DNA from 2 places in the Endozoicomonas sp. ALE010 genome. Region 1 is predicted to be linked to the other one. Evidence: predicted binding sites of a transcription regulator. Region 1 holds the regulator's gene; the other holds the start of a gene.

Region 1 (15,941 bases):
CCGGTATTTAAAGACAAAGACAGAACCATTGTGCTGAACCGCTCCTTTGGCATCAGCGCCAAATCAGCCGCAGATTCTAACCCGGCACAACCCGGGCAAAACCCAATGTATGTTGGCCAGCTGGACGCCCTGGTTACCGGTCGTTACTACCTGCAACTGGAAACCCTGGATGAGCTGATTCCGGAAGTGGGCTATGAGACCGGCTGGAAGATCACCCTGGAGGCCGTCGTCTCACCGGGAACCCCAACTACCCTGAAAAATCCGGATGCCTGATGACCGATACCCGTTGCTTTCATTGCACACTGCCGGTCAGCCAGCCGGTGGTATTTTTTGCAGACGTTGAAGGCACACTGCAGCCCATGTGTTGCCCGGGCTGCAAGGCAGTGACCGAGGCCATCGTAGCCGGCGGTCTGGAGAATTATTACCGGCACCGTACCGAAAGCGCCAACCAGGTCACTGACCTGAATCAGCGACTTCAGGAAGAACTGCAGATCTATGACCGTGCAGAGGTGCAAAAGGATTTTGTCAGACCCGCAGGCCCGGCTTCCCAAAGCCAGGATAACCACCTCACTGCCAGTCTGTTGATAGACGGCATCACCTGCGCCGCCTGTATCTGGTTATTGGAAAACCATCTGGAATCATTGACGGGTGTTGCCCGGGCCAGTGTCAACCTCAGCACCCATGAGGCACAGATCACCTGGGATAACAGCGAAATCCCCTTAAGTACCATTCTGCTGGAAATTCACAAAATCGGTTACAAGGCGTTCCCCTGGCGTGCCGACCAGCAGGAAGCCCTGCTGAAAAACGAAAACCGCACCTTTATACGACGGCTTGCCATTGCCGGTATTGGTGCCATGCAGGTGATGATGTATGCCATCGCCCTCTATTCCGGTGCCATCAGTGACGATATGCCGGACATTTACCGGGACCTGATCCGGATCTTCAGCGCCGTGATTGCCACGCCTGTGGTGTTGTACTCTGCTGCGCCCTTCTTCAAGGCGGCCTGGCGGGATATCAAAATACGGCATCTCGGCATGGATGTTCCGGTATCCATTGCCATTGGTGGCGCTTATCTGGCCAGCCTGTGGGCAACCTTCTGCGTTTATTTCCTTGCTGATGGCTCTATTTATTCCATCGCTGAAGGCTCTATTTATTCCACCGCTGAGGGCTCTGGCGAAGTCTACTACGACTCCGTTTCCATGTTTACCTTCTTCCTGCTGACCGGTCGCTACCTTGAGCTTCGTGCCCGCCATGCAACCGCCAGGGCTGCACGGGCGCTGACCAATCTGCTGCCGCCCAGCTGCCTGAAAGAAGTCAACGGTCACTATCAGCGCGTCCCGGTGGCCGATCTGCAACCAGACGACAAGGTTAGAATTCTTCCCGGCGATGCCATTCCCGCAGATGGCATTCTGATCAGTGGCTCCACCAGCGTGAATGAAGCCATGTTGACCGGAGAGTACCTGCCCATCGAAAAGCAGCGTGGTGACACACTGCTGTGCAGCAGTATCAATGTGGACCATCCCATTGAGCTTAAGGTAAGCAAAGTAGGCGAAGAGACCCGGGTAGCCGGCATTATCCAGCTGCTGCAACGGGCACAGCAGGATAAGCCCGCCATCGCGAAAATTGCCGATAAGGTGGCCGGCTGGTTTGTTGCCTGTGTGTTGCTGGTGGCCATTTGTGTGTACTGGGGCTGGTCCGGCATTGCGCCACAAGACGCGTTCTGGATTACCCTGTCGGTTCTGGTGGTGACCTGCCCCTGCGCCCTGTCCCTGGCCACCCCTGCCGCCCTGACTGCGGCTACCGGCTATCTGCACCGCCTTGGCCTGCTGGTGACCCGTGGTCATGTTCTGGAAGGCCTGAAAACCATCGACCATGTGATCTTTGATAAAACCGGCACCTTAACCAAAGGGGAACTGTCGTTAAGCCAGGTGGTTTCTCTTGATAACGGCAACAGTTCAAAAGAAGCGTTGCTTCAGCGGGCAGCAGCCCTGGAAGCACACTCTGAACACCCTATCGCCAGAGCCTTTTTCTACACCGTTGAGTCATTGCATGAGCAGGCTCGCGAGGTGAAAAACCATCTTGGCCAGGGGATAGAAGGCACCATTGGCAACCGCCTTTACCGCATCGGACGACCCGACTTTGTCTGTCCATCCGGCAATGTGGCAACGCCAGAACAGGATGGACAGTGGTTGCTGATGTCAGAAAGTACTGACCAGAAACTCTGGCAACCGCTCTGCTGGTTCAGGATTACCGACAGCCTGCGCCCTGAGGCCGCCCACACAATCCAACGGCTGCAACAGATGGGCAAAACCGTAACCCTGCTCAGTGGTGATGCCGAGCCGGTGGTGGCGGCAACCGCTGAATCCCTGGGTATACGGCAATGGAAGTCTGAAAGCAGCCCGGATGACAAGCTGCGCTATATCCAGACGCTGCAGAGTCAGGGCCACAAAGTCTTGATGGTTGGTGATGGCATCAATGATGTTCCCGTTCTGGCGGGGGCGGATATCTCCATGGCCATGGGCAACGCCTCAGACCTGGCGCGCACCAGTGCAGATGCAGTATTGATTTCCGGCAACCTTGAGCGACTGGCCGATGCCTTTAACCTGACCATAAGAACCCGGAAAATTATCCGGCAAAACCTGGCATGGTCCCTTGGCTACAACCTTGCCGCCCTGCCCCTGGCCGCAGCAGGCATGATTGCCCCATGGATGGCCGCTACCGGCATGGCGCTCAGCTCACTGATCGTGGTGGCCAACGCCCTGCGACTGAACCGCCCGGGAAAACTGCCCAAAGCACCGACCGAGTCAGAAGAAGTTTACGCCCACCTTGAACCCAGAGGAGCTGCCTGACCATGGAAAGCCTGATTATTCTGATCCCTCTGGCCCTGATCCTGATCGCTGTAGCGATCAAACTCTTTTTCTGGGCAGTAGACGACGGTCAGTTTGACGACCTTGAAGGGCCAGCCCACAGCATTCTTTTTGATGAGCCTCAACAGATACCAAAAGCTGATTCACATGACCATAAATGAAGTCCCCACCTTACTTTCCGCATTAACCCTGGGCATACTGGGCAGCGCCCACTGTATCGGCATGTGTGGCGGCATTACTTCCGCCCTCAGCCTCTCCCTGGCAGGCAAGTCCCGTGCACAGATCTTCTGGCTGATGCTGACCTATCATCTCGGACGAATTACCAGCTACGCCATCGCTGGTCTCCTTCTGGCCAGCATTGGCTGGTACCTGGGCGGTATCAGCCCGGAAGTAAAGATGGGACTGCGCTATTTTGCGGCCATTATGCTGATCGCCATGGGGCTTTATCTGACCGGTTGGTGGCGTGGTCTGACACATCTGGAAAAGATCGGACATAAGCTCTGGCAACATATCCAGCCCAAGGCCAAAGCACTGCTGCCCATCAAAAACTTTCCCAATGCCCTCGCCATTGGCATGCTCTGGGGGTGGTTACCCTGCGGCCTGGTCTACAGCACCCTGGCCTGGAGCGCCACTCAGGGAAAACCGGTACAGGGTGCGCTGTTAATGGCCTCATTTGGTATAGGCACCATACCCTCAGTGTTCCTGCTTGGTGCGTTCTCAAGACAGCTCAGCGGCATTATCCAAGCCAGTATCACCCGCAACCTGGCGGGGTTGCTGATTATCCTTTTTGGCTTGTGGTCTATGCCCGGCGCACACCAGAGGTGGTTGATGTCCATGCTGCACCATCACCATATGTGATAAAAGGAAAAAAAAAGTTCTGCCTCCTAGGAGGCTCTTAAAGTTTTGAATCAGAAATCAAACCAAAAGACGAGGCGCTCCGCTTTTTGCTTCTGCAACTCAGCCAACTCCAAAAAATACTTTTCCCCCAACGATTCCCTGATCGTAAGCTTGACAAACTCTTCGGGAACATCAACGCCCCTTTCTCTTAAAGGCTTGTTGTAGTCGTAAGAAACCAATTCATCAACAGACAGCCAGGAGTGGCCAGATCCACCCGTTCCCCATTCATCAGACTTGGCCTTGATGGAAAGACTGACATCTCCGGGCAGCCCCCGAGCCTCCTCAATAATGGGATACGGAGTAACATGCCAGGAGCCCCAGTCATAATCGCTTCTGACAAAACCCTCGGAAAAAAATGAAAAGACATGACGATTGCGATCTGAAAAAGGTTCGTAACCCGGGATTTCTTCCCATTGCCCGACACTATTTCTGAATTCAGCATACATATGTATGTCTGCACCCATAATTACTCCTCCTGTCTGATCAGTGACCAGGACATATTTGTGAATTTTTATGATCTAGCAGCAAAAATAGCACATTCAATGAACCCACCAATCACTATCAATCAGACCCTTTTCAGCACAACCCTGCCAGCCAAAGCATTATTTGCTCGATTAATAACCAGATGGCAGATACAATAGCCAACCTCAACAACTTCACGCCACGTTGGACACAATCCTCATCACATGCCCTAAAGACGAACCACTAAGGCATGCCAGTTCGGTTCATACCTATTGACACCGATCAAAGAACAACCTTGAAAATCTTTCTAAACTAGCCAAAAACATCATGACGTAATACCGACTGTTTTTGCCTTACCCTTTCCGGCACAAAAAGACCGACCAGAAGGCGAACACACTGACTAATAAGACATGAAGATTACCGAGAGCAATAATGAATACCGCACCAGTTTGGGATAAAGACCTGATTCACCGATACAACCACTCAGGCCCGCGTTATACCTCCTATCCCACGGCGGTGCAGTTTGATGGCAGCTTTGATATTGAGAAATATCATCACAATGCCCACTCCAGTGCCAGGGCCATCAATCCCCTGTCACTCTACTTTCATATCCCGTTCTGCTCCCATGTCTGTTATTACTGCGCCTGTAATAAAATTGTCACCAAACACCGTGGGCGCGCCAATAGTTATCTGGAATACCTGTTTCGTGAAATAGAGATGCAGGCAGCACTCTACAGTCAGGAACAGCGGGTCGAGCAACTGCACTTTGGCGGCGGCACACCGACCTTTCTGAGCAGAGATCAGATGAGGGATCTGATGGGCCATATCCGTCAGCACTTCCAACTGACCCAAAGCGATACCGCAGACTACTCCATTGAACTGGATCCCAGGGAAGTAGACTGGCCCATGATGGGCACCCTGAGGGACCTTGGCTTCAACCGAATCAGCATGGGCGTTCAGGACCTGAACCCCAAAGTTCAGCAAGCCGTTAACCGGGTTCAACCTGAAAGCATGATTCAATCCATTCTTGATGCTTCCAGGGTCATGGCATTCCGCTCGGTACACATGGACCTGATTTACGGCCTGCCTTTCCAGACCACCAACAGTTTTATGGAAACCATCGATCGTGTGGCTGATATGGCCCCGGACAGGCTATCCCTGTTTAACTACGCCCACCTGCCCCACCGCTTCAAACCACAGCGCCGAATTAATGAGCAGGATCTGCCTGCGCCGGAAGTGAAGCTGGACATTCTGCATCAGGCCACGGAAAAACTGCTGGATCAGGGCTACATCTACATCGGTATGGATCACTTTGCCCTGCCAGACGATGAACTGGCCATTGCCCGGGAAGAAGGCACGCTGCACCGGAATTTCCAGGGTTATACCACCCATGGTCATTGCGACCTGATCGGCATGGGCGTGTCTGCCATCAGCCAGGTAGGCGACACTTATATCCAGAACAGCACCGATGAAGCCCGGTACTGTGCAATGATCAATGAACAGCAGTTGCCAGTGGTTCGCGGCCTGAAGATGACCGCTGATGACAAAGTCCGCCAGGCAGTGATTACCCAGCTGATCTGCCACTTCAAACTGAACTTCAGCGATATTGAACAGCGGTTTGATATTCAATTCAGGGATTACTTCCGGGATGAGCTGGCAAGGCTGGAGCCGATGAGGGCAGACGGCCTGATCAGTCTCAATAGCGATGGCTTGCTGGAAGTACTGCCAAAGGGAACACTGCTGATCCGTAACATCTGTATGCAGTTCGACCACTATCTCCATCAACCGGAGATGAAAGAGAAGACGCTCTTCTCAAAGGTTATCTGAGTAACACTCCGGAGCAATCACCAGGCTCCGGAGCCCCTCTCCCGCCAGTACCGACAACGACTGATCATCCCGCACAGAACCGAAACCTCTCTGCAGCTCACCGGTTTATCAGAAAAAAACTGAAACTGACGACGACTTGCCACCACTATCACATTGATTTACTTGAAACATAAGTGCAAAATCTGCCATGTCCGTTAAATACCACGAACGAAAATTTAATCCTGTGACATAAGACAATGTCAGATTGATTTTCAGGGATAAAGACACACAACCACCAGGAGCCATGACCATACCATGATCAGGGTCAGCCCTGAGCTTGATAGATGACACGGCAGATGAGAGCTCACCGGAACCACCGCAGTTTATGACGCATTGCTGAAGCAGCACCAAACCCCTACCCTGGGTCTGCCCGGTTGCGTACATACCTGATTTACACTCCGGTAACACTTTTCATACACTTGGTTTTCCATAAACAGTGTCGAATTTCGCCAAATACGACTTTGAGGCCTCTCAATGACGTCAAAGCCCAACGTCCGACAGCCGAGCCATGTGGCCTGCAGAGACTGCAGCCTCAGCTCACTGTGCCTGCCACTGGCACTGAGCATTAAGGATATCGATCAGCTGGATCACATTATCAAGCGTGGGCGTCCTTTGAAAAAAGGCGAACACCTGTTTCTGGAAGGTGACCCCTTTACCAGTGTCTTTGCTGTTCGCTCAGGGGCTCTCAAAACCTACACAGCGACCAATGAAGGTGAGGAACAAATCACCGGATTTTACCTGCCCAGCGAAATTCTTGGCCTGAGCGGTATGGATACGGATACCTATCCGGTGTCGGCCCAGGCGATGGAAACCACCATGATCTGCGAGATTCCTTTTGAGCAACTGGAAACCCTTTCCGATCAATTCCCGGAATTGCGCCGACATCTGATGCGCCTGATGAGCAAGCGTATCCGTGAAGACCAGCAAATGATGATGCTGCTGTCCAAGAAAAACGCCGATGAACGTATTGCCACCTTCCTGATTAACCTGGCCAGCCGTTTTCGTCGCCGGGGTTTTTCTTCCCAGTCGTTCCGTCTGTCCATGTCGAGAAATGAGATGGGGAACTACCTGGGTCTGGCGGTAGAAACGGTTAGTCGTGTATTTACCCGATTCCAGAAAAACGGCCTGATCTCCGCCGTGGGCAAGGAAATCGAAATTCGCAACTCGGTTGAACTCTGTGCCCTGGCCGGGGGAAAAACACTGGAACCGATTGCTACCAACGCCTGACTTTATCCTCTAAAGAAGCTACCCTTTGAGGTGGCTTCTTCCTTTTTATCCATTGACTGACAGCGGCATGCTCCCTCCCATGCATACAAACGAATGTTCATCCGTTCAGGAATATCTGCGAACGCAAATCAGAACCATCGCGGACTGGCCCCATGAAGGCATCCTGTTTCGGGATATCACCACACTGTTTGAAAACCCGGAAGCCTGGCGTAAGGCCGTGGATGTCATGGTTCAGCGTTATGAGAACCAGACTTTTGATCGCATTGGCGCGCTTGATGCCCGCGGTTTCCTGCTTGGCTCGACACTGTCCTATATCATGAACAAGCCGCTGGCACTGTTTCGCAAGAAAGGCAAACTGCCAGGCAAAACCCTCAGTGTCGAGTATGACCTTGAATATGGCAAAGCCGTACTGGAAATGCATGAAGACACCATTAAGGCCGGTGAAAAAATTCTGTTAGTGGATGACCTTATCGCCACCGGAGGCACACTGCTGGCTGGGGATCAGTTGATTCGACAAGCAGGAGCCAGCACACTGGAAGCTGCAGCTATCATCAATCTGCCAGACCTCAAGGGCGCTGACAGACTCAATGCGGCGGGCATTCCAACCTATGCCCTGTGCAATTTTGCCGGTGAGTAAAACCACCCTCAGTTCAGAATTTCAGGGATGATACGATATGTCTCTTAGATCCAGGGTTAATGTCTGGATCTGAGAGCCCCTCCCGCAGTTACAGGACGCACAGACCGGGATCTACCCGGGAAAAGGACTTTGCAAATGGGAATATGCGCCAAGGAACTAAGGCACTATGTTGTTCGCCCCGCACTCAAGCATCTGGGTATGTGGAGCCCTACTGCTGAGAACCTGCTGCTTGGTACCGCAGCCAGAGAGTCCGGGCTTGGTTTTCATCTGAAACAGGCCAATCACCAGGCACTCGGTATCTATCAGATTTCTCCTCGCATGCACCGCAATATCTGGGACCTGTTTCTGGCACCAAACGCTGACTTATCCAGCAAAGTTCGGGGACTGGCCAGCCAGCGGGAGTTTCTTTCCCACCCCCATCATGAACTGGCGACCAACCTGGTTTACGCCACCGCCATTGCCTGGCTTATCTATCACCGCTGCGGTATTCAGATCGAAGATATTGATAAAGAAGACATCACTGCCATGGCCAGATTATGGCAAAAGCACTTCCACAGCAGAAACCCCGGAACACTCCAGAGCTTCTGCGAAAGCTATCAAAAGATGATTATTGAATCAGGCTGCTCCACAGAGGAGTCAACGTACTTTAACCAGGCTGCAGCCAAACCGGCATAACAGGATTCAGCCTGCCTGCTCCCTTATCGCCTTGATGATGCTCCCCTACAACCCCTTGGCCTCAGCACATTGAACACAAAGGTCAGCATAAGGCATAACCTCAAGGCGCTGAACCGGAATTTCCTTACCGCAGGACAGGCAGAAACCGTAATCGCCCTCATTTATACGATCAAGGGCGCGGTTAATTTTACCCAGTTCAATCACCGCCTCGTTACCCAGTGCATCAATAACCTCATCATTCTCCCGTTCCTGCGCCTGCTCAGACCAGTCTGCACTGTTTTTTCGGGAAGCATCCTTTTTAATTTTACCCAGACGCGTATTCAGCTCATCCCTGCGAGCCATCAACCATTTCTGCCACTTATCATGATCTGTCATTTTGCTACCCCTGCACAAAAATACTGTAGAATCCTGCTGTTTATTCTATAAAGAATGGTTGTGTCAAAAGGTCACTCTTTACCATAAAACAACGCCGAAGAACCTTATCCCCACTCACAAAAACGGATAAGGTAATTACCAACCTGCGGCGTACTGATTCTTTCCAAAATCATGAATTCAAATAGTAGATCATTGATACCGTAAACGTAATATTCAGTTTCAATCCGGAAAAACATTTTCCCACCTGGTACATCAATTCAATGAGTTTGATGTGAACAATCTCCGTTCAGCCTGAAGCGGAGTCCAGGAGGCTGACAAAGTCCCTCCTCTTGATCTCGTAACCATTAACAGGCTGAGTGGTCGATAACCAGGCATTACATCACATAAGGCAGTCGTTTCAGCCTGTCGATGCAGGATGTGTGATTGAGCTGTCTGGCAAGTACCAGGGGAGTCCTGCCATGTCTGTTTCTCACCCGATGATCTGCGCCGGCATTCAACAGCATCCTGACAACTTTCAGGTTGCCATTGAATGCCGCCATATGCAGAACGGTATTGCCGTCTTGATCGGGAATATTCAGATCCGCCTTCGCCCGAATCAGCAGGCTGAGGGAAGCATCAAATGAGAAATGAATAAAGGACATATCAACGGCATAGTGCATGGCAGTACGGCCGGAATTATCTTTAACATCAAGCTGAGCACCTACCTGGATCAGGGCTTTCAGGCTATTGCAACGGTGTTTAAGCACAGCCAGATGCAGTGCGGTCTTACCCTCTGCGTTGGTCATGTCAAGGTCGGCATCGGAGCGAATAAACATGCGCAGGCACACATAACTGCCGTAGGTGACGGCGTCGTGTAACACCGTGTTGCCAGCCGAGTCCCTTGCCGAAAAATCCACGTTAGCCTCAACAATGACCCTGACGCACCCAAGATGGTTGCATCTGGTGGCTATGTGCAGTGCTGTCATAACGCTATTGCCGTTGGTAAAGGCCTGGATATTGGCCCCCCTTCGGATCAGGGTTTGCACGCTTTCAAGGTGCCCATGATAAGCAGCAAGGTGCAGGGCATTCCAGCCACAATTGACAAACGCCTCAACGTTGGCGTTGTTATCAATCAGGATTTCCAGACACTCACTATGGTTTCGCATGGCAGCGTAGTGTATCGCCGCTCTGCCAACGGGGGTCACTGCGTCAAGGTTCGCACCTTTATCGGCAAGTAATCGCAGGCAGTGGCCATGACCACCGGTGGCCGCATGGTGAACTGCCACCCGGCCATGCCGGCTGGCTATGGTCATGTTACACCCATTGCTGATGAGAATATCCATTACCGCCCTGTGGCCGGCCTTGGTCGCCAGAATCAGGGGGGTCCTGCCACGGCTGTCCACGGTATCAATAATGCCCGGGTTCCGGGCCAGTATCCTGACACACTCACAACGGCCTTCCAGGGCAGCAATATGCAGTGCTGTTCGGTCATGACTGTCCCTGGTGGCAGGGTTTGCCCCTCCCAGAATCAATGCTTCGGCAAACTGACCGTCTTCCTGCCTGGCTGCCAGATGAAGGGCGGTATGACCATCCCGGTTAGTCAGATTGAGACCCGCACCGGACTGAATCAGAAAATTAACCACATCAAGGTGGCCATTGACCAGGGCAACGTGCAGTGGGGTCATGCCGTTATTGATGGCCGGGACATCCAGCGAAGCCCCCGCTGCCACCAAAGCCCTGACGCAACCCATTTGCCCATTGCTGGCGGCCATGTACAGCAGACGGACATGATGACCTGTATCACCGGTACGAAACAGGGCAAAGACAACACTCGGGTCGAGGGTCAGCAACTGCTGAAGCTGTGCCAGGTTTCCGGAGCGACAGCAACTCAGGGGCATTGACTCGCTGTAAGCTGAGTACTCATAGAGCTTCGCCCCACCCTCTCGCATCAGTGGCAGGGCCCAATTAAGACAGACCGGGCAAGTTCGTCTGGACAACTGTCGGCTGTTAAGCCAGGGGGTCACACATTGCTCGTGATAGCGATGGCGACAAGGGGTAACCACTACCCTGCTGTGTCCAAACAATCCAACCAGACAAATCGGACAGACATCGTTTAATGGTTGCCCTGTCGGGTTGGAAACCGGAGAAATTGAATTTTCCATCAGTATTCAGGTCACCGTGTACCCGGTTGAATTCATGGACAACCGGTGATTTCATAAACACTATTGACAGAAAAATTGTGGACTGGTTCCTGAAAGGCAGCACAGAAGCTGACCTGCCTGCTATTGGCGCACCTTGGCAATCTGATCTGAATTGAACGTTCGCATAGCCTGGCTGCACAGCCTCTCAGCTTGAGAGGCCGGGAAATTAAATAGTAATAATTTTTACCATGTCAATATCGGTATCGATTGGATCAGGAATATTCCCGGAAAAGATCGTTTGATTGTCCTCATGCTCATAGGACTTGCGCTCGCCAGAACGATCCATTTTAAGATCCTTGAAATTGAACAGCTCAGTATCAGCCATCTGGGATGGCGCTATATTTTGCATAGCCGTAAAAATTGACTCGATCCTGCTCGGATTCTTTTTTTCCCACTCAGCCAGCATGGCTTTGATATTCTGACGCTGCAGGTTCTTTTGTGAGCCACACAGGTTGCATGGAATAATCGGGAACGCCATTTGCTCAGCAAACCGTTTGATATCCTTCTCGCGGCAATAAGCCAAAGGGCGAATCACCACGTTCCGTCCATCGTCTGATAGTAACTTGGGTGGCATGGCGGCCAGCCGGGAGCCATAGAACATATTAAGAAACATGGTCTCTACGATGTCGTCCTTATGGTGGCCAAGGGCAATTTTGGTTGCGCCGATATCTTCGGCAAAGGCGTACAAAGTGCCACGGCGCAAGCGCGAGCATAAACCACAGGTGGTTTTACCCTCCGGTATCTTCGACTTAACCACCGAATAGGTATCCCTGTTAATAATATGATAAGGAACATTCAGGCCATCCAGGTATTCCGGCAGGATATGCTCAGGAAAGCCCGGTTGTTTCTGATCCAGATTCACCGCCACTAAATCAAAGGTTATCGGTGCACTTTTCTGGAGACTCTGCAAAATATGAAGCATCGTGTAGCTATCAGCGCCACCCGATAAACAGACCATCACTTTGTCGCCATCCTCGATCATATTGAACTCTTCAATAGCCTGACCTGCGTGGCGGCGCAACCTTTTTTGCAGCTTGTTAAATTCTGTCTTTGCAGTTCCGGAAAGAGAAGTCGTCATATTATCCTGAGGGAGTCTAAGGAAAAATTTGATTATAACTATCTGTCAATCTTTCACCAATCAGACCGATTGCTATCCCGTTACGGACTTTCACTACAGGGGATTCTGAAACCAGCTCAAATGGAATAAGTTATGGGATATCCCCGCCCCGGAAAGGTATCCACCGAGCCATTCAAGACCCACAACTTAAAACGGCTCAACGCCAGCAGCCACTGAAAATGGATAAAACCCGGTATTGATTAACAAAAGCAAAATCAATATATTTAAAATCAAATTCTGCATAGCAGAATAATAAGGAAATGATAACATGCCCGATGCCTATATCTACGACGGTGGTCGTAGACCTTTCGGCCGAGACGGTGGGGCGCTCTCATCGATCCGTCCGGATGACCTGTTGGGTGACATCATCAGGACTCTCATTCAGCGCAATGCTTTCGACCTGAATCAATACGAAGACGTTATCGCAGGTGGCACACAGCGGGTTCCCCGTCTGGCCGGGGTAAAAAACGCACTGAATCTGATGACGTCAGGTCAACCCCTGGAAAAATTGGCAGGCACAAGGCAGTTAAATATCCAATATGAATGACCAATATGCCACTCTGAAAGGAATAATCTTTGCCCTGCTCTCAGCACTGGCATCCACTACCGCGGGTGTTGCCACCAAGGTGGTAGCCGATGCAGTTCCCATCTCTATGGTTGTTTTGTTTCAGTACGGCATCTGCCTGCTTATTCTTATCCCTTTGCTGTTGAAACACCCTCTTCGCAACTGGTATACAAAACACCCGGTTATTCATGCTGTCCGGGGGATTTCCGGCTGGCTGTGTTTTTTTACCTACTATCTGGCGATTCAACATACCCCCCTGGTGGACGCCTCTCTGCTGCGTAACACGGCACCGTTATTTGTGCCATTATTTGTCTGGGCCTGGATAAAAATAACCATTCCGGGGGGGCAGTGGCTGCCTATTATTGTTGGCTTCCTGGGTATTCTGCTGATCTTGCGACCGGACGCAGAAGGCATTGAATACTGGCATATCGTCGGGTTGCTGTCCGGCGTGTTTCTGGCGCTTTCCATGGTCAGCACCCGGGTCCTTTCAGGCACGGAATCGACCCATGTGATTTTGTCTTACTATTTTTTGATATCGTTTCTTAGCAGCATCCCGTTAGCTATCCTTGACTGGCAGCCTATTCCTTACTGGACACTGCCCTATTTGCTCTTTATTGGTGGTTCTATCTCGTTGACCATGTGGTGTTATACCCGGGCATTGACACTTGCCAGTGCCGTCATCGTGGCACCTATAAACTACTCCGGTGTTGTATTTTCAGGAATTATGGGCTGGCTGATCTGGAGCCATATTCCTGACGGGTTTGCGCTGACAGGAATTGTGCTGGTCATCGCAGCCGGGCTGATTACGGCGTTCTGGAACAGCGGCAGCGCCAGGCAACAATAGATGGATGTTAACCGACAAACCCCGGAGATTTACCCGATACTTCTGATTTACCTATGTTATAAATGTTTAATCCTTTAACCAGTATTGATAATGGCCTTTAATTTGCGGGGAGCGGAACTCCACCCCCTGCAGAGCGTACACAATAGTAGAAGACACACCACATATGAATGAAATTATTGACCTGCCAAGAGAGAAAGGGGGGGAGAAAGACAGGAAATTCGTTGAGGCGCTGGCACGTGGCCTGGATTTGCTGCGGGCTTTCAACCAACAGGGCGGCGTTCTCGGCAATCAGGACCTTGCCAGAATTACCGGGCTTCCCAAACCAACCATCTCCCGCTTGACTTACACATTGACCCAGCTGGGCTATCTCACCTACTCGAAGCACCTGGAAAAATATCAACTGGACGTCGGTGTGCTGGCACTGGGTTACGCCTACACCTCCAACCTCAACGTACGTAAAATTGCCAAGCCTTATATGGAAAAAATGGCCACTCAAGCCAATATCTCTGTAGGACTGACCGTACGTGAGCGTCTGTCGATGATTTATGTTGAAAATTGCCGCAATGAAAAAACGCAGGCTCTGCGCATGGATGTTGGCTCAAGATTGCCACTGGCAACATCATCCTCCGGGCGCGCCTTTCTGGCCGGCCTGTCAGACGGTGAAAGACATCAGATCCTGTCACTGATGGAGCAGCACTCAGGTGATCACTGGCCAGCCTGGCAAGAAAGCATCAGCAAGGCTATTGATGAGTATCAGGAAAAAGGCTTCTGTACATCCCTTGGCGACTGGAGCAAAGATGTTAATGCCGTTGCTGTCCCGCTCAAACTTCTGGACGGCCGGGTTATGGCAATCAACTGCGGTGGTCCGAAATACCTTATCTCCGATGAGATGATCATGCAGTCATTGGGGCCACAGCTGGTTCATGTGGTGCGGGATATTGAGGCTACCGGGGTATAACCCATAAATAACACGGCTTGAATACTGTCCTATCCTCGTTTCCATGCTCCACGTGGGAACGAGCACATAGCACTTAATTGAGATAAAATAAAAAATCGAACACACATTTCGCTGTGCAGTATTGCATATTGATTTCAACCATATCCTCAGGCTAAGATCACAAAGCACTGAAATCTTCGATACAAGAATTCAATAACAACAAAAACCTGAAACCGACTACTGAGGGCAGTAGTGGCAAGAAGGAGCAGGAGACCTTAGCAACATGCAAAAAAATCACCGTGCTTCCAGGCAGATGGAACGGCCTGTTGGAATCAGAAAATCAACTTATCTACTCACACTGGCTATTCTGGGCACCATGCCCGGTGTCAGTCAGGCCGTCAGCTGGACCACAGAAAATGATGTCAATATCTCGCTGGATACTCAGGTGAAATACAGCACCATGTGGCGAGTAGAAGACAGGGATGATGACAACCTCAATATCAATACCAATGACGGTAATTATAATTTTGATACCGGGTTAGTCTCGAACATCTTCAGCATTACCTCAGACCTGGAAGTGAGCAAAGATGATTACGGTCTGTTTTTGCGGGCCAACGCCTGGTATGACAGCCAACTGAAAGATAAAGACCCGACCGGAGATGGCAATATTTATTCCAACTCCGGCAGCGAAACCAAATTTTCTGATGACCTTAAAGACTCTGCCTCAGGAGCAAGACTTCTTGATGCCTATGCCTATCGGGATGGTTATGTTGCGGACCAACCGCTGTCCTTCCGACTGGGCCGTCAGGTGATTAACTGGGGTGAAGCCCTCTTCTTTACCAGCGGTATAAACTCTGCCAACCCTTACGATATTGCCGGGCTGCGCCTTCCGGGGGCAGAACTGCGTAACCATACATTGCCGGTGAATATGGCGTATGTGCAGGCGGGAATTACCGACAATCTCAGTATGGAAGCGTTTTATAAGTTTGAATGGGAATCTCATGAGTTGATACCCAATGGGGCTTATATGAGTACGGAGGATCTGTTTGGTGATGGGTCTTTGGGGGTTATTGAAGATTTTAGGAATTCACTTCCGGTACCGGCTGATATTTCAATCCCAGGCTTGAATGGCACTGATCGGATTTTACCTATTGCCAGACAGGGGCAGAAAATCGATGCTTCAGATGATGGTCAGTTTGGTCTTGCGCTGCGTTATGAATTTTCTGGAGTCGAAGCTTCGTTATTCTTTATGAACTATCACAGTCGTGCTCCTTATGCTGCTCTTGAAACTG
Region 2 (15,941 bases), on a different contig from region 1:
GTTCTGTGGCGTTCCTGTGCCATGGGCCTGAACAAAACTCCGGTAACGAAGGGCGTCTTCGCCAGCAATGGCCCTGCCCAGGGCGGCAGCCCGGGCCACGGTCAAATGATTACCGGCTCCCGGGGCAGAAATAGACTTCTTGAAACCATCCGCATTAATAAAGACATCCGCCACCGATCCCAGGATCTGTGCGCCACACTCAAGGGCCAGTTCGTCATCCATCAACACCAGAAACTGGCTGGATTCGGCAATGGTGAAACCGGCATTGTCGGCAAATGGGCGACAGGCTCTGCGCCAGTCCGGATGGTCAGAATCCGACAAACCATCCAGTTTCCGCAGTGCCGCATCCGTGGTCAAAGCCCCCATGGTGGAATAACCTTCCATGACTTCCGGGGTAATTGGCGCTTCACTGTTGCCCACAATCACCAGACGACGACGGCCACTGCGAATGTCAGCAGCGGCCTGTTCCAGGTTGTAAAGCATGGTGGCACAGGCTCCCATACTGGTACCCGTGCCACCCAGAGAGCCAAGGATATAGGCATTGATAAAATCCGCCGACATCTCGGCAAAACCCAGTGGACACTGCTTGGAAGTCACCCGCTTTCCCAGCAAGCGGGACTGAAGCAAACCGCCATTGCCGTTAAAATCCAGTTGGCTCATGGCACTGCCGGAATAGACCGCAACCTGTTCAGGGCTTAGCTTCTGCTTGACCGCATGCCAGTCCATACCGGAAGAATAAATCGCATCGGATGCACCGAACACCGTCATTGTCAGTGACCTGGGGTGGTTCCGGGACTGGTACAGCTTTTCCGGGGCAAACCCGCTGGGCAGCTGACCCGCGGCATTGACCAGTGATTCACGGATGGAAGGAATCATTAACGGCTGGCCGACTTCGATTCTCACCCTGATCTGGCCATCTTCCAGTTTTTCTAACTGCCAGCCATCGGGCAGTGGATTGGGTAAACGACGGCCCCTCAGAATAATTTCCGATCCGGACTCCGCCTGAATGGCCTGATGAAAAGGAATGGCTTGCGGATTAAACAGGTTGTTTTCCAGCCGGCGAATCAATGTTCCCGACAGAATATCTTCCCGACTGCTGTCTTGTGGCAGATTTCTCAGCGTGCGCAGCGCAGCAAGGGTTTCGTGCTGCGACCGGTCACTCAGGCATTCCAGCACCAAACGACGGTAGCCATGAAAACCAGAGGTTCTTCCAGCTGGGCTGACCCCACCTTGAGCAACAATAACGGGTAATCTGGACAAACCACACTCCTGTATAACAACTGAATGATGTGCCACTCTGAGTAGCGATCAGGTTGTTATGAATGCAAATTAAGAATTAAATGAAGTTGGCACTAGTTTAATGATTTCGTGATAAACTTAACCGGATGAAAAAGACACGAATACGGACAAAAAAGACACATCACTGAGCAGTTTTACGCCAATGTTCCAACAATCCCCCCCAATCCAGTTAAACCGGGTACTGATCCCTATGGTGGAGCATATGATCAGTACCAGTGTGACATTACCCCTTGAGATGCTCGAAGCGGCAATGACCTACACCCGACTGTCAGCCAATAAAAAAAGTATTGAAGTTCATTTCTGTGCCAGTACGCCAGCCCCCATCACCACCACTGGCGGCCTGAGACTGACACCGGACAGAACCTTTAAACAGAGCGGCTATGGTGATCTGATCCTGGTTCCTGCGCTCTGGCGCAACCCGATTCCGGTGGTCAGGAAACATCCGGAAATCATTGCATGGTTAAAACGCCAACACGATGCCGGTGCCGTATTTGCCGCAGCTGGTACCGGGGTGGCGTTTATGGCAGAAACCGGGCTTCTGGATCAAAAACCAGCCACAACCCACTGGTTTTACATGGAAAAACTGCAACGTTTTTTCCCGGATATTGAGTTCAAACCCAATCACCTGATCACCCGGGCAGGTCGTATTTATTGTGCTGGCAGTGTCAATTCGGTCGCTGACCTGATGGTGCACATGATTGGCGTAGCGCTTGGCGAGTCCATCGCCCAAAAGGTTGAACAGCAGTTCTCCCATGAAATCAGAAAGCCCTTCAAAGACACCCATTTTGCTGAAGATCATGCCACAACCCACCAGGATGAAGTGATCGTCTCCCTGCAGGACTTTATCCACCATCACTTCGCCAGTGAAATCTCTCTGGCTGCCCTTGGCAGACTGTCGGGCTTGAATGCCCGGACACTGAATCGTCGTTTTCAACAGGCCACCGGCTCCCCGCCAATGGAGTATGTCCGCAAAATCAGGCTTGATCAGGCCAGCGATCTATTAAAGAATACCAACCTGGGCATTGCCGAAATTGCCCTGCAGGTGGGATATGCCGACGCTGATTATTTTTCCAGATTGTTCAAACGTCGCTACCAGCTCACGCCTTCTGAATTTCGCAGAAGTGTCCGGGGCAAACTCTTCTACCTGAATGACACCACAATGGAATGATTACAATAAACGCCGGAAAATTCCGGGGTTTTGGAGACTCCCTCACATGTTCCCGAGAAAACGCGCCCTGGGTGCCGGATTGTTGTCCCTCTGCCTGTCCTCGTTCAGCCTGGCGGCTTCGCCCCTGGGACTATGGAAAACCATTGATGACAGCACGGGTAAAGCAAAAAGTTATGTCACAATCTTCGAGGAAAATGGCAAACTGTCTGGCAAAGTGACACAGATTCTTGACCCTGCCAAACAGGACAGCATTTGTGACCAGTGCCAGGGCGAGCTCAAGGATCAGAAAGTTCAGGGCATGACCATACTCTGGGGCATGAAAAAGCAAGGCAGCAAATATGACGATGGAAAAATCGTCGATCCTGAATCCGGGAAAGTCTACAGCGCTAACATGAAAGTGCTGGAAGATGGCAGTAAACTGGAAGTCCGTGGTTATATCGGGTTCGCGCTGATTGGCCGTTCGCAAACCTGGGAACGTGTTGAAGATTAGCGCATAATCCCTTGAACTCATTAATAATGACCACCGCGTTTCTGGTGGCAGCCGGTCTGATCACCGGCTCTATTCTCTTCTGGACCCTGAGCCTGGGCATTGGCCCTACTCCCACCTCGCGAAAAGTCAGGGCGGCGATCAGAGATATCCTTCCAGATGACGTGTCCGGTCATGTTATGGAACTTGGTTGTGGCTGGGGACACCTGATTCCCACTTTAAGAGAAAAATACCCTGACAAAAAAATTGAGGTCTGGGAACGTTCTCCGGTTCCGGCCCTTTTTACTGAGGCAAGGTACGGGATCGATGTTATAAGAGCGGATTTCTTCCAGGCAGCCCCTGGTAACGCGGGCCTTGTTGTTTGCTATTTGTATCCCGGAGCGATGGAACGTGTTGAAAGAGAATTGATTCCTCAACTGCCACCTGGTTGCTGGTTACTTACCCACACCTTCAGTTTATCAGGCAGAGTGCCGATAAAGACGCTTAAGGCCAACGATCTTTACCAGACACCTGTTTTTCTTTATCAAGTTCAGCCAGCTTCATCTTAAAAGCCGGGGACTTAATCAATTAACTTTGTCCTGTGTTCAGATAGGCAGAAATAATATCAGTTACAAGGGTACATACTCTTGAAAAGACACTTTCTGATGGTTCAGGAACGGGGCTGGCATTGTATAATCCAGCAAACACTTCAGGGTTTTTACCCTGCAGCCTCAGAAGCGTATCTTTTCCTGCCACCAGAACAAAACCTTCATCAGCAGTATCTGATTTCACAGATCCTTCAAAAAGAATAGAATCAAGCTCACCCTCATCTATATTTTGTAAATCAAGGGATTCTCTAAGCTGCTCAGCAACTGTCATTCCAAATGCACGCCCTTTCATTACAACTGGTGGAACAAATTGATTCCCCCGAGGAGCTCCGTGTATAGCGTCAATATTCATAGTCTATCTCCTACTCCATAAGAAACTTTTCAGAAAACTGAAAATCTGTGGATTTTATTTTTATTGGACTATCGTTTGTTTCGAAAGTTCCATCATTTTACGGGGTGATAATAATTAAACATCTGTTTGACTATTAAAATGGCGAAGAAGCAGACCAGCGTTATGTAAAAAACGCCAACTATATCATGATGATGTAATGGTAAAGGAGCTCAGGGGTACAGAGATTGTTTACGCAGGAACAGCAAATATGCTGTGAAAGTCCGTCAGCCGATAAGACTCAATGGAATATGTTGAGACTTTCCCTGCCAGCGATAGATCTCCAACTCGGCAGGGTCACAGGAAACACACCCCTTTTTGCAGGCCACAAAGCAACCCGGCTGTTCACAGCTCAACTGACCTTTCCTTAGCCAGTGTGAGAGCATCCCTCTCATGGCCTCAGGTGTGGTATTGAATTTCACACTGAGGTCAGCCAGAGAGCACACTTTCTGCTGTTTCAAATAATCGCGGATTTTGATCAGCATGGTCAGCGCCTGTCAGGTTCCGGTTAATGGCCAAAAGCACTGAGGGTGCTTTTGGCCACGCTTTGCGTTTACGATGTCATTGCGGGCTGACATCCATCCGCCCTTGCAGTACTGAGGCTCCCATGCGTTTCATCAAGGTAACCACAATAAACATCATCAGCATGATCGATACCACCCAAAGCAGCGTTTCGCCAGGCTGCACAGATACCAGCGACAACTGGTAATAAATAGTGGCAACGGCATAGCCAAGGAAGAAAGTCCATCCGGAAATGAACAGCGTCCAGCCCAGGGTGGTTTCCCGGTAAATAGCACCCAATGCTGCTACGCAGGGAGTATAAAGAAGGATCATCAATAAGTAGGCAATGACTGCAGCATGACTGGGGAACAGGCCAGCCATAACAGAGAATGTGCTGACTTTGACTGCCTGCTCTTCAGCAACCGCCTCCAGATCGGTCAGATCGCCAACTTCGACACCCAGAGGATCTGCCAGTGTGCCACTTAAACCACTCAGATTGGCTGGAATAGTGGCAACGGCTTCCTGCAAGCCTGCCAACAGGTCAAACGTCGTTTCACTCTCGGTGTCAGCGTTTTCAGACGCGGCAATAGCACCGTACATTGAGTCAAGCGTACCCACAACGGCTTCTTTCGCCAGAATACCTGTAAACAGTCCCACAGCCGCTGGCCAGTTTTCTTCCGTCATGCCCATGGGGGAAAATATCGGGGTAATGGTTTGGCCAATCTTGCTGAGCATGGAGCTCTGAGTGTTCTGGTGACCGAAAGAGCCATCGGTACCAATAGCATTCAGGGTGTTCAGCACGACCACCACCATCACAATCGCTTTGCCTGCACGCAGGATAAAAGCCTTGAGACGATCCCAGGTGCGTAACATGACCTGAGTCACCGATGGCAAATGGTAATTGGGCAACTCCATAATAAACGGCGAACTGTCGCCACTAAGGATGCTCTGCTTGAGAATCAACCCGGTAAATATTGCCGCCAGGATACCCACCAGATACAAAATAAACACCACATTCTGGCCGGACTCCGGGAAAAAGGCAGCGGCAAACAGCGCGTACACCGGCAATCGGGCACCGCAGGACATAAAGGGAGCCATGGAGATGGTCAATAGCCGGTCCTTTTCATTGTCCAGTGTCCGTGCTGCCATAATCGCAGGCACGTTGCAGCCAAAGCCCACCAGCATGGGAACAAAGGCTTTGCCCGGAAGCCCCAGAAAGCGCATGAGTCGGTCAATGACAAAAGCAGCCCTGGCCATGTATCCCGAGTCTTCCAGTATGGAAAGAAACAGAAACAGGAAAGCAATCACCGGGATAAATGTCGACACTGTCTGGATACCACCACCCACACCGTCCGCCAGTAACGTCACTGCCCAGGCGGGAGCACCAACCGAGTTCAGCCAGTGGCCCAGTCCGTCCACCAGCAGAGTCCCGGTAAAGATATCGAAAAAGTCGATAAAGGCACTGCCGAAGTTAATGGTGAACATGAACATCAGATACATGACACCCAGGAAAATGGGGAACCCAAGCACCCGGTTCAATACCACACGATCAATGGATTCACTCAGCCGGTGACTGACCACGCCCCGCTCACGAATCACTGACTCCATAAGCTGACCAACCACATCATAACGTCGACTGGCCAGAATAATATCCAGCTCTTCCTCAAGGGCAGCCTCAATGATATGACGCTGCCGGGTAGCCTCATTGACCACCTGCCAGGTCAGTTCCGGCAGAGGCACAGTGTCACCTTCCAGTAACTTCAGGGCATACCAGCGTCGGGACAGCGGACTATCAAGATTCACAGACGCTTCAAGAGTCGCTTCAATAACGACAATGGCCTGTTCCAGCTGTTCACCAAGGTTCAATGGTGGGGCTACGGAAATACCATTATTCAGAAAATCATTAATATTTTGTAAAAAGGCTTTGATATTGCCTGACTTGCTGGCAACCAGGGGCAGCACCGGACAGCCGAGTTCCTCAGCCAGCTTGTCAATATCAATGTCCATGCCCTTTTCCCTGGCAACGTCCATCATATTGAGCACAACGATGACCGGAGCACCCATATCCAGCAATTGAGTGGTCAGGTACAAATTTCTTTCAATATTTGAAGCATCAAGAATATTGATAATTAAATCCGCTTCTCGCTTCAGGATATAATCCCGCGCCACCTTTTCATCAAGAGAAACGTCACTGTCAACCACATCAAGACAGTAGGTTCCGGGCAGATCAACCACTTCTATGGCGTTATCAGCAAAGGTATAAAAACCACTGCGTTTTTCCACAGTAACGCCTGGCCAGTTGCCAACCCGCTGCCGGGCACCGGTCAGCGCGTTAAACAGCGTTGTTTTACCACAGTTAGGATTTCCGACAATTGCAACAACGTGTTTTTTCATGCTCTGGAAACCTCTACAACAGCGGCTTCATCCTTTCGAATCGATAATTGGAAGCCTCTGACTTCCAACTGAATTGGGTCCCCCAATGGCGCAACACGACAAACCGTGAACCGGGTTCCGGGCGTCAGGCCCATTGCCAGCAATTTCCGCCGGTAAGCACTGCCAGCATCCGCAAAAGCGGTTACCCGGCCACATTCACCGGTTTTCAGTTCACCCAATGTCACCTTCATGTACATCTTCTCCACAGGCATCATAAAGTCAGTTTTGTACGCGATTTTTCTGCACAGCAGGTAATAACTCGCAAAAATGACCCAGATATTTGCACCTAAATCATCTGCCAGGGCCAGAACCTGTTTTTTTGTCGGGGTTTTAGTGTGGAATGGTTGCTGCCTGACAAAATGTCAATTGATCTGAATATATACGCAAATGAGAATGGTTACAATTTAGAGGGCGACCAATCTCACTCATTGTTGACCAATATCAATGTACGCAGGTTGTTGGTAAATCGGGATAAGATAGGAAAAAGGCAGGATCTACAGAGTGACTGATTAGCCGAACCACTAATCAGTCACTCTGTGAAGTGTTCATCACTACTGACAAACGAGTGTTTTATGGAACCGACGGGTACATCGCACCAGACATAAACTGAAGTATCCGGTTGACCTGACAGCTGTAACCGAACTCATTGTCATACCAGACATAAAGCACACAGCGTTTGCCGTCAACAATAGTGGCTTGCCCATCCACAACGCCAGCTCGACGGCTACCCACAAAATCACTGGAAACTGCTTCAACAGAGGTGACGTAATCCACCTGTTTCTGAAGGCTGGAATACAGTGAGGTCTCCCTGATAAAGCGATTAAGCTCTTCAACGGTGGTGGCCTTGTCCAGGGACAGGTTAAGGATGGCCAGGGAAACATTCGGGGTCGGCACCCGAATAGCATTCCCCGTCAACTTACCTTCAAGTTCAGGCAACGCCTTGGCAACGGCTTTCGCTGCCCCGGTTTCGGTAATGACCATATTCAGTGCAGCGCTGCGTCCACGACGCTCACCCTTGTGGTAATTATCAATCAGATTCTGGTCATTGGTGTAAGAGTGAACCGTCTCTACATGACCGTGTTCAACACCAAACTCATCATTAATGGCCTTCAGCACCGGTGTGATCGCGTTAGTGGTACAGGAGGCGGCGGAAAGAATCTGATCTTCCGGCTCAATATCGTTATGATTTACCCCATAAACAATATTCTTGATATCCCCTTTTCCCGGTGCTGTCAGCAGGACCCTGGATACTCCCTTTGATTGCAAATGCAGGCTCAATCCCTCTTTATCACGCCATTTACCGGTGTTGTCGACAATCACGGCATTGTTAATGCCATACCGGGTGTAATCGATGGAATCCGGGCTGCTGGAATAAATGACCTGAATGGCCACACCGTTGGCATAGATAACCTTATTCTCTTCATCAACAGATATAGTGCCCTGGAAAGAGCCATGAACCGAGTCGCGACGCAACAGGCTTGCCCGCTTCTGAAGATCATTGCCTGCACCGCCGGGCCTGACAACCACGGCCCTCAGGTTAATACCAGAGCCACTGCCCGCGCGCTCAATGAGGATTCTGGCCATCAAACGGCCAATCCGGCCAAAGCCATACAATACGACATCCTGACCCGGGCCCAGGGTCTGTTTATGGCCATTAGTCACTGACGCTACTTGACCGGTAACGTACTCTTCCAGTGACAGGCCTGCTGCTTCCGCCCGGTAGCCAACGGCCAGCTTGCCAATATCAATACGGGATGGCCCCAGATCAAGGCCTGCCAGAATTTCCAGCACAGGGTAAGTCTCACGGACAGAGAGACCATTGTCCTCAATCTGTCGAACAAACTTGTGCGCTTTCAGCAAGCTGATTACGGAGCGGTTAATGACGGGATGCCCAAACACAGACGTGACAACATGGTGATTTCTATACAGCTTGCCGATCAGTGGGATCATTGACTCAGCCAGTGCTTCACGCTCTTTCCAGTCCTGAAAACGGTCTGCTACCACGATAAATTCCCGTTTATTATTTCTGTTTTAAATACAATCCCTTATTTGGGACTTATGTTCCGTGGTTATTATCCTTGTTGATGGTGTTCGAGGCAACAAAGATTATCAAACATTAACACCACCAATCTTTCTGCCTTTGATTTTCCTCCTTATTCCACCATTTCCCGCTGGCAATACTGGGAGAACAGGATCACAACCGCTACAATCCACCACTTAAGTAGTTGGCCAAATGGAATCGTATATTTCTGGCTAAGTGGGCAGTTGCTATGCAAGGCGCAACGTAGGGAGCATAGCCGTAGCTATGTGACCGGAGTTGCAACGCCGCAGAGTGACTGACAACTTAGTCAGAAATATATGATTTCATTTGGTTAACTACTTATATCTGTATTTGGGGTAAATCAGGAGAGCCTTCAGGATTTTCATGTTTCAACACACTATTCCTCTGCCAACCCACCCCGGCGACAAGCTTCAGTGGGGAAATCTCGCGAAAGCCGGGCCTGCCTTGACCATTTCCTGTGCTGCGGTATCGGACAACCAGCCGCTGATGATTATTACGCCGGACAGTTCATCAGCAAACCGGCTGGAAGAAGAGCTGGCCTTCTTCCTTGCTGAAGAAGCCAACATCAATGTTCAGCAAATGCCGGACTGGGAAATACTGCCCTATGATACCTTCTCACCCCATCAGGATATTATTTCCCAGCGACTGTCAACGCTCTACCACCTTCCCCTGACCGACAACCGTGGCCGAAAAAAAATTCTGGTTGTGCCCGTGACGACGCTGTTGCACCGCCTGTGTCCGAAGAACTATCTGCTGGGCAGCTGCCTGTCGTTGCAACCGGGCACCCGGTTTATCATTGATGAACGCCGGGGCCAGTTTGAACAGGCCGGATATCGCTGTGTAGACTCAGTGATGGAACATGGCGAGTTCGCTATCCGTGGCTCTATTGTTGATATTTTTCCCATGGGGGCTGACACGCCCTATCGGGTTGACCTGTTTGATGACGAGATAGAGTCACTGAGAACGTTTGATCCTGAAACGCAACGCTCCATTGCAACGGTTGAGGAGATACAACTGCTACCGGGGCATGAGTTCCCCCTGGATAAGCAAGGGATAGCGTTATTTCGCAGTAATTTTCAGGAAACCTTTGACGTTAACTATCGTGAATGCCCGATTTACCAGGATATCAACAAAGGTATTGCCAGCCCGGGCATTGAATACTACCTGCCTCTCTTCTTTGAGGAGACGTCAACGCTTTTCGACTACATGCCACAAAACACCCGAATACTGATTTACGACACCGTGGGTTCAGCACTGGATCATTTTTATTCGGATGTTCATGCACGTTACGACAACCGCCGTGTTGATCCGCAAAGGCCAATACTTCCCCCATCCCGGGTTCTGATGCCCTCGGAGGAGTTTTACAGCAGACTGAACGACTTCCCCAGAGTCACACTGTTTGAGCAGCCTGTTGCACCCAAGGCCGGTCGATTTAATTTAAACCGTGAAGAATTGCCGGAACTGACCATTAATGCCCGGCTTGAGCAGCCACTGGCCCACCTCAAAACCTTTATAAATGGCATTCATCATGTCCTGCTGGTCGCCGAAAGTGCCGGGCGGCGGGAAGTACTGCTGGAGCTGCTGAGCCAGAATAATATAACGCCTGACCTGTGTGATGGCTGGTCCGCATTTCTTAAAGAAAAGCCCGCCCTGGCGGTCAGCACCGGGCTATTGGACAACGGACTGTATCTACCGGAAGAGCAAATCGCTGTTATCCCGGAAGCGCTTTTGCTCGGCCAGAGAGTACAACAGACCAGACGGCGGAAGACAGAAGACGAACACAGTGCCGACCAGGTTATTCGCAACCTGACCGAGTTAAGAATCGGAGCTCCTGTGGTTCATATTGACCATGGGGTTGGCAGATACAGAGGGCTGGAAACACTGGCAGTAGATGGCCAGACCACGGAGTTTCTGACCCTGGAATATGCCAACGAAGCCAAACTTTATGTACCGGTCGCTTCTCTCCACCTGATTTCCCGATACACCGGTGCCGATGATGAACTTGCCCCGCTGCACCGGCTGGGCAGTGAGCAATGGAGCAAGGTGCGGCGTAAGGCCGCCGAAAAAGCCAGGGACGTGGCCGTCGAACTGCTGGATATTTATGCCCGCAGAGAAGCACGAAAAGGGTTTCCTTTCACTGAGCCGGAGCAGAATTATCTGGCTTTCGCTGCGGCCTTTCCATTTGAAGAAACGCCCGATCAGCAACAGACCATTGCCGCCGTTATTGGCGATATGTGTGCACCAAAACCCATGGATCGCCTGGTCTGTGGTGATGTGGGCTTTGGTAAAACAGAAGTTGCCATGCGTGCTGCCTTCCTTGCAGCTCATAGCGGTAAACAAGTGGCCATTCTGGTTCCCACGACGCTGCTGGCGCAACAACACTACGAAAGTTTTCGCGATCGATTTGCGGACTGGCCCGTAGAAATTGATGTTATTTCAAGATTCAAGTCGCAAAAAGCCGTGGATCAGGTAAAAGAGCGGCTCACTGAGGGCAAACTGGATATCATTATTGGTACCCACAAGATTCTTCAGGGCGACCTGACCTTTAAAGATCTTGGCCTGCTTATTATCGATGAAGAACACCGCTTTGGGGTTCGCCATAAGGAAAAGCTCAAGTCATTGAGGTCCGAGGTTGATATCCTGACCCTGACCGCAACACCCATTCCAAGAACGCTCAATATGGCCATGTCCGGTATTCGCGACCTGTCCATTATCGCGACACCACCGGCACGGCGACTCTCGGTTAAAACCTTTGTCCGGCAATATGATCAACCCCTGGTGAAAGAAGCGATCCTCAGGGAGCTGCTGCGTGGCGGGCAGGTGTACTATCTTCACAACCAGGTGGAATCCATTGAAAAAGTAGCCAGCGACCTTCAGGAACTGATTCCTGAAGCACGGGTCATCACCGGTCATGGCCAGATGCGTGAGCGTCAGCTTGAACAGGTGATGTCCGATTTTTACCACAAGCGCTACAACGTTCTGGTATGCACAACCATTATTGAAACCGGCATCGATATCCCTAATGCCAATACCATCATCATCAACAGGGCTGACAAGTTTGGCCTGGCCCAACTGCATCAGCTTAGAGGCAGGGTTGGTCGCTCACACCACCAGGCCTACGCTTATCTGTTAACACCGACACCGAAATCGATGACGGCTGATGCCGCGAAACGTCTTGAAGCCATATCGGAAGCACAAACCCTTGGTGCCGGGTTTATGCTGGCCTCGAACGACCTGGAGATCAGGGGTGCGGGTGAACTGCTGGGTGAAGGCCAGAGCGGCCAGATACAGAGTGTTGGCTTTACGCTCTACACCGAGATGCTTGAGCGTGCCGTTAACGCCATCCGCAACGGCGAAACGCCCAATCCGGATCAGCCCTTGAACCATGGCACAGAAGTGAACTTACGGCTTCCGGCCCTGTTGCCTGAAGACTATATTCACGATGTCCATAGCCGCTTGATTCTCTATAAGAGAATTGCCGCCGCTGATAATGAGGAAAAGTTAAAGAACCTTCAGGTTGAGCTGATTGACCGGTTTGGCCTCTTGCCCGACCCGGCCAAAAACCTGTTCCGTCAGATGAAGTTAAAACTCTGTGCCCAGAAGCTGGGCATCAAGAAACTGGATGCCAGCAGCAAAGAAGCAAGGGTCGAGTTTGAAGAGCAGCCCAATGTCGATCCTATGCTGATTATTAACCTTATCCAGTCAAGCCCTCAGCAGTTCAGGCTGGAAGGCAGCAGCATCTTAAAGTACATTGACGCAATGGAAACTTCGGAACAGAGGTTTAAGGCAACGGAAACGTTGCTGGGCAGGCTTGCGGGTTAACAGCTGATATCTAACAATAGCCACCTGGCTGGTTTTCAGACAGTCAGGAGCTGCTGCACAAAAGCCACAATCCCTGATTCCGGATTGGGTGATCCAAGGAAATTCTGTATGAAAAAACTTCAGCTTATCGCATTGTCGATAGCACTACTGGTTAATGTACCGCTTTCTGCTGCACAGAACGCGAGTGATGGAGGACCTGATATCCCATGGTATCAGGTGGATCTTGTGGTTTTTCGTTACCTCAACAATCACAGTGGCGAAGCCTGGCCTCCCGTTGCCGGTTACCGGGCACCTGGCAATGTAATCAAACTGCAAACTCACGCTGCCGACCCTGATGATAGCAGTCCTCTGTTTGACATTATTGAGCCTGTAAAGCAGAGCCATCCTGATGTTATGCGTGATGCCTACATCGACCTGCCAGCCAATGAAAGGATTCTGAACAGCCAGGTAACTGCACTTGAGAGAAATCGCAATTATCAGGTGATTACCCATAAAGCCTGGCGAATGCCTGTCAGCGCCAGATCGGGTAAACGACCGATTGAAATCCGGGCTGCTATCAGCGGGCAGGACAATCTGTTGCTGAATGGCACGGTCAGCGTCAGTGAAGAGCGCTTTCTGCATGTTGATATTGATCTGTGGCTGAATAAATTAAGTCCGGAACCACTGTACTCCGCCCTGTCCGGAAACAATTACGAACAAAAGACATCTGACGTTCTGGCTGCTTCTGATATAGGATCTGACAATCTGGTGAGACTGGATGATGGCTCCCCGCCTTTGCGTATAACCGATAATTTTCAGATAAAGCAGCGAAGAAGAGTTCGGAATGTAAAGGAAATTCAATACATAGACAGTCCGGAGATTGGCGTCCTGTTCAAACTTACGCCCTATGATCGCCCTGAGGCGCTGGTGGAAACGGGAATGATCATTTCAGAAAAAAGCAGCTGACGTTGCTAAAAATGAGTGAACAGAACAGTTCATCATTTCAATAAGCTTCATGTGGACAATCTCCGTTCACCCTGAGCGGAGTCGAAGGGTGACTGGCACAGTCTTTATTCAGGGTATGGATTTTATGTCCTTCGACTCCGCTCAGGACGAACGGAGTTTTGAAACCCAGAAATGTGTAAATTATTTCAGGACAGCTCCTAAATGACCCCATCAAATGTATTGAAACTGTGTACTAACTCCTGATCTGCTTACTCATGATAAAACTGTTTTTATCCCCAACAGTCTGATACTCAACGTTATCCATCAAACTCTGGACGATCGGCAACCCTCTACCGCTGCACAGCCACGCCGCAGGATTGTCAGGATCCACTGACATATCCCTGCTCCCCAGCTTACCCTGATCCATTGGCTTACCCCAATCACTGATGGTCAGCATTAAGCAAGCCTGCAAAAGACTGACCCCAACCTCAACCTTATGCCCCTTTTCATTACCATAGGCGTGCTCGATGGCATTATTCACAATCTCAACCACACACAGCTCCACACGATTCACCTCAACCGGGGACAGTGTTGTCATGGCACAAAGGCCCCGGACAGCCATGGCAACCAGGGTGGTATTCGCCAGCTCACTGTCAATCTCAAGCCTGACAGCCTGCCCCTTTTCGTCGGTCATGATTACTTCTCCTTAATGGCCTCGGTCACTGTAGGGAGAATGGTAAACAGCTTGTCCATAGAGGTAAGACTGAAAAGATCCATAACCGCAGGCTGGGCACTGGCCAGCTTCATGGAACCGGCTCCCCCCATTTTTTTCAGACCTGCCACCAATGCCCCCAAACCACTGCTGTCCATAAAACGCACCTGGGATAAATCAATCACCAGGTTATCGGAGCCATTGTCGATCTGGTCAAACAGATAAATCCTCAGAGGCTCTGATAAAGATGCATCAAGCCGGGTTTCGTCGATTGATACGATGGTATGCCCGGCATCATTTTTAGAATCAAATGGCATGTCGCTCTCCTTGCGTTATAAACGTTGCGTAATTAATAAGGCAAGCCTGGTTACGGCTGCCACTCCAGTACCAGATAAGTTACATCATCCTCAAAAACATCCGCTCCGGTCCAGTTAGTGATGTCCTGCTCAACCCGGCTGATCATGGCTTCAAGGGTGTGATCAAAAGCATCTTCCAGAGAAGCTACCAGCCGGTCTTCACCAAACATTTCACCGACATTGTTTTCACACTCCGTCACCCCGTCGGAGTAAAGAAAAAGTCGGTCACCAGGTTGCAGTGCAATAGTGACATTTTTATAGGTCATGTCCGGCATCATACCTATCGGTACGCCACCACAGGCAATTTTTTCGACAGATTTTGAACCGCTTTTCAGCCACAGTGATGATGGATGGCCAGCCTGTGACAACGTAACAGAACCGGTGCGGCTGTTGATTATCCCATAGGCAATGGTGAAGTAGAGCATCGACTCAGGTTTTGCCTGAAACTGCTCATTCAGACTCACCAGCACTTCATTGGGTTCTTTTATCCGATAAAAAGGTGGCTCGCTGAATGACGCCTTAACCAGCGATCCACTCCCGTCCTCACGAAGGGTATTGTTCAATGAAAAAGAAAACAGTGCTGAAGGAATACCATGTCCGGCTACATCCAGTTGATAGAAGCCCAGTGTCTCTCCATCAAGTGCCTGATAACCAAACATATCGCCACCAAGAATGCGGCTTGGTTTGAAATACCAGTTAAAATCCACACTCTGAATTTTCGCTGGCTCAGAGAGCAGACGAGCCTGTGTTTCTGCCGCCGACTCCAGGTCTTTTTCTATGGTATGTATTTTATGTTCAAGCGCCGCTTTTAATTCGATAATTCGAATGCCGGCATTCAGGCGCGCACCAAGCTCATCAAAATCCACTGGCTTATTGATAAAATCATCAGCACCACGGTTAATTCCTTCCACCACGGCCTCACGATCCGAGTTACCCGTTAGCAGCATGAAATAGATATAGTACCCAAAATCACTGTTACGGATCGCCTCACACAGCTCGATACCATCCATATTGGGCATCATCCAGTCGCTGATGACAATCCGGATATCAGGATGGCTTTCCAGAACATTCAGTGCTTCATAGCCGTCTGATGCCTCAAAAACACGATACCCCTGCTTTTTCAGAACCACAGACAAAATCATTCTCTGGTCACGGGCATCTTCAACAATCAGTATATCCATTAGCCTTGTTATCAATTTTCA

What was found. Region 1 encodes FNR, which switches genes on or off when oxygen is low (the NO sensors DNR and NnrR bind a similar motif). Its sites were predicted from a motif close to TTGATNTANATCAA; they were not measured.
Region 2: ACO6UY_RS21535 (FeoA family protein) is a predicted target of FNR. The motif match lies at 7,295-7,308, and genes of this name have one in related genera.

The regions. Positions count from the first base shown of each region.
Region 1 covers NZ_JBLYNV010000012.1:13,932-29,872, reverse strand. Annotated here, with positions in the region: gene ACO6UY_RS07435 (FixH family protein) at 1-273, shown strand, start outside; gene ACO6UY_RS07430 (heavy metal translocating P-type ATPase) at 273-2,849, shown strand; gene ccoS (cbb3-type cytochrome oxidase assembly protein CcoS) at 2,852-3,028, shown strand; gene ACO6UY_RS07420 (sulfite exporter TauE/SafE family protein) at 3,015-3,725, shown strand; gene ACO6UY_RS07415 (hypothetical protein) at 3,776-4,228, opposite strand; gene hemN (oxygen-independent coproporphyrinogen III oxidase) at 4,659-6,053, shown strand; gene fnr (fumarate/nitrate reduction transcriptional regulator Fnr) at 6,567-7,319, shown strand; gene ACO6UY_RS07400 (adenine phosphoribosyltransferase) at 7,399-7,956, shown strand; gene ACO6UY_RS07395 (hypothetical protein) at 8,092-8,631, shown strand; gene ACO6UY_RS07390 (TraR/DksA family transcriptional regulator) at 8,677-9,006, opposite strand; gene ACO6UY_RS07385 (ankyrin repeat domain-containing protein) at 9,381-11,147, opposite strand; gene ttcA (tRNA 2-thiocytidine(32) synthetase TtcA) at 11,353-12,264, opposite strand; gene ACO6UY_RS07375 (hypothetical protein) at 12,572-12,850, shown strand; gene ACO6UY_RS07370 (DMT family transporter) at 12,843-13,712, shown strand; gene ACO6UY_RS07365 (IclR family transcriptional regulator) at 13,876-14,670, shown strand; gene ACO6UY_RS07360 (DUF1302 domain-containing protein) at 14,933-15,941, shown strand, end outside.
Region 2 covers NZ_JBLYNV010000075.1:4,902-20,842, forward strand. Annotated here, with positions in the region: gene ACO6UY_RS21500 (beta-ketoacyl synthase) at 1-1,260, opposite strand, end outside; gene ACO6UY_RS21505 (GlxA family transcriptional regulator) at 1,442-2,467, shown strand; gene ACO6UY_RS21510 (DUF2147 domain-containing protein) at 2,514-2,957, shown strand; gene ACO6UY_RS21515 (hypothetical protein) at 2,984-3,502, shown strand; gene ACO6UY_RS21520 (hypothetical protein) at 3,522-3,893, opposite strand; gene ACO6UY_RS21525 (FeoC-like transcriptional regulator) at 4,157-4,414, opposite strand; gene feoB (Fe(2+) transporter permease subunit FeoB) at 4,491-6,824, opposite strand; gene ACO6UY_RS21535 (FeoA family protein) at 6,821-7,054, opposite strand; gene ACO6UY_RS21540 (glyceraldehyde-3-phosphate dehydrogenase) at 7,434-8,867, opposite strand; gene mfd (transcription-repair coupling factor) at 9,289-12,747, shown strand; gene ACO6UY_RS21550 (CsiV family protein) at 12,856-13,692, shown strand; gene ACO6UY_RS21555 (ATP-binding protein) at 13,925-14,365, opposite strand; gene ACO6UY_RS21560 (STAS domain-containing protein) at 14,368-14,700, opposite strand; gene ACO6UY_RS21565 (PP2C family protein-serine/threonine phosphatase) at 14,751-15,920, opposite strand.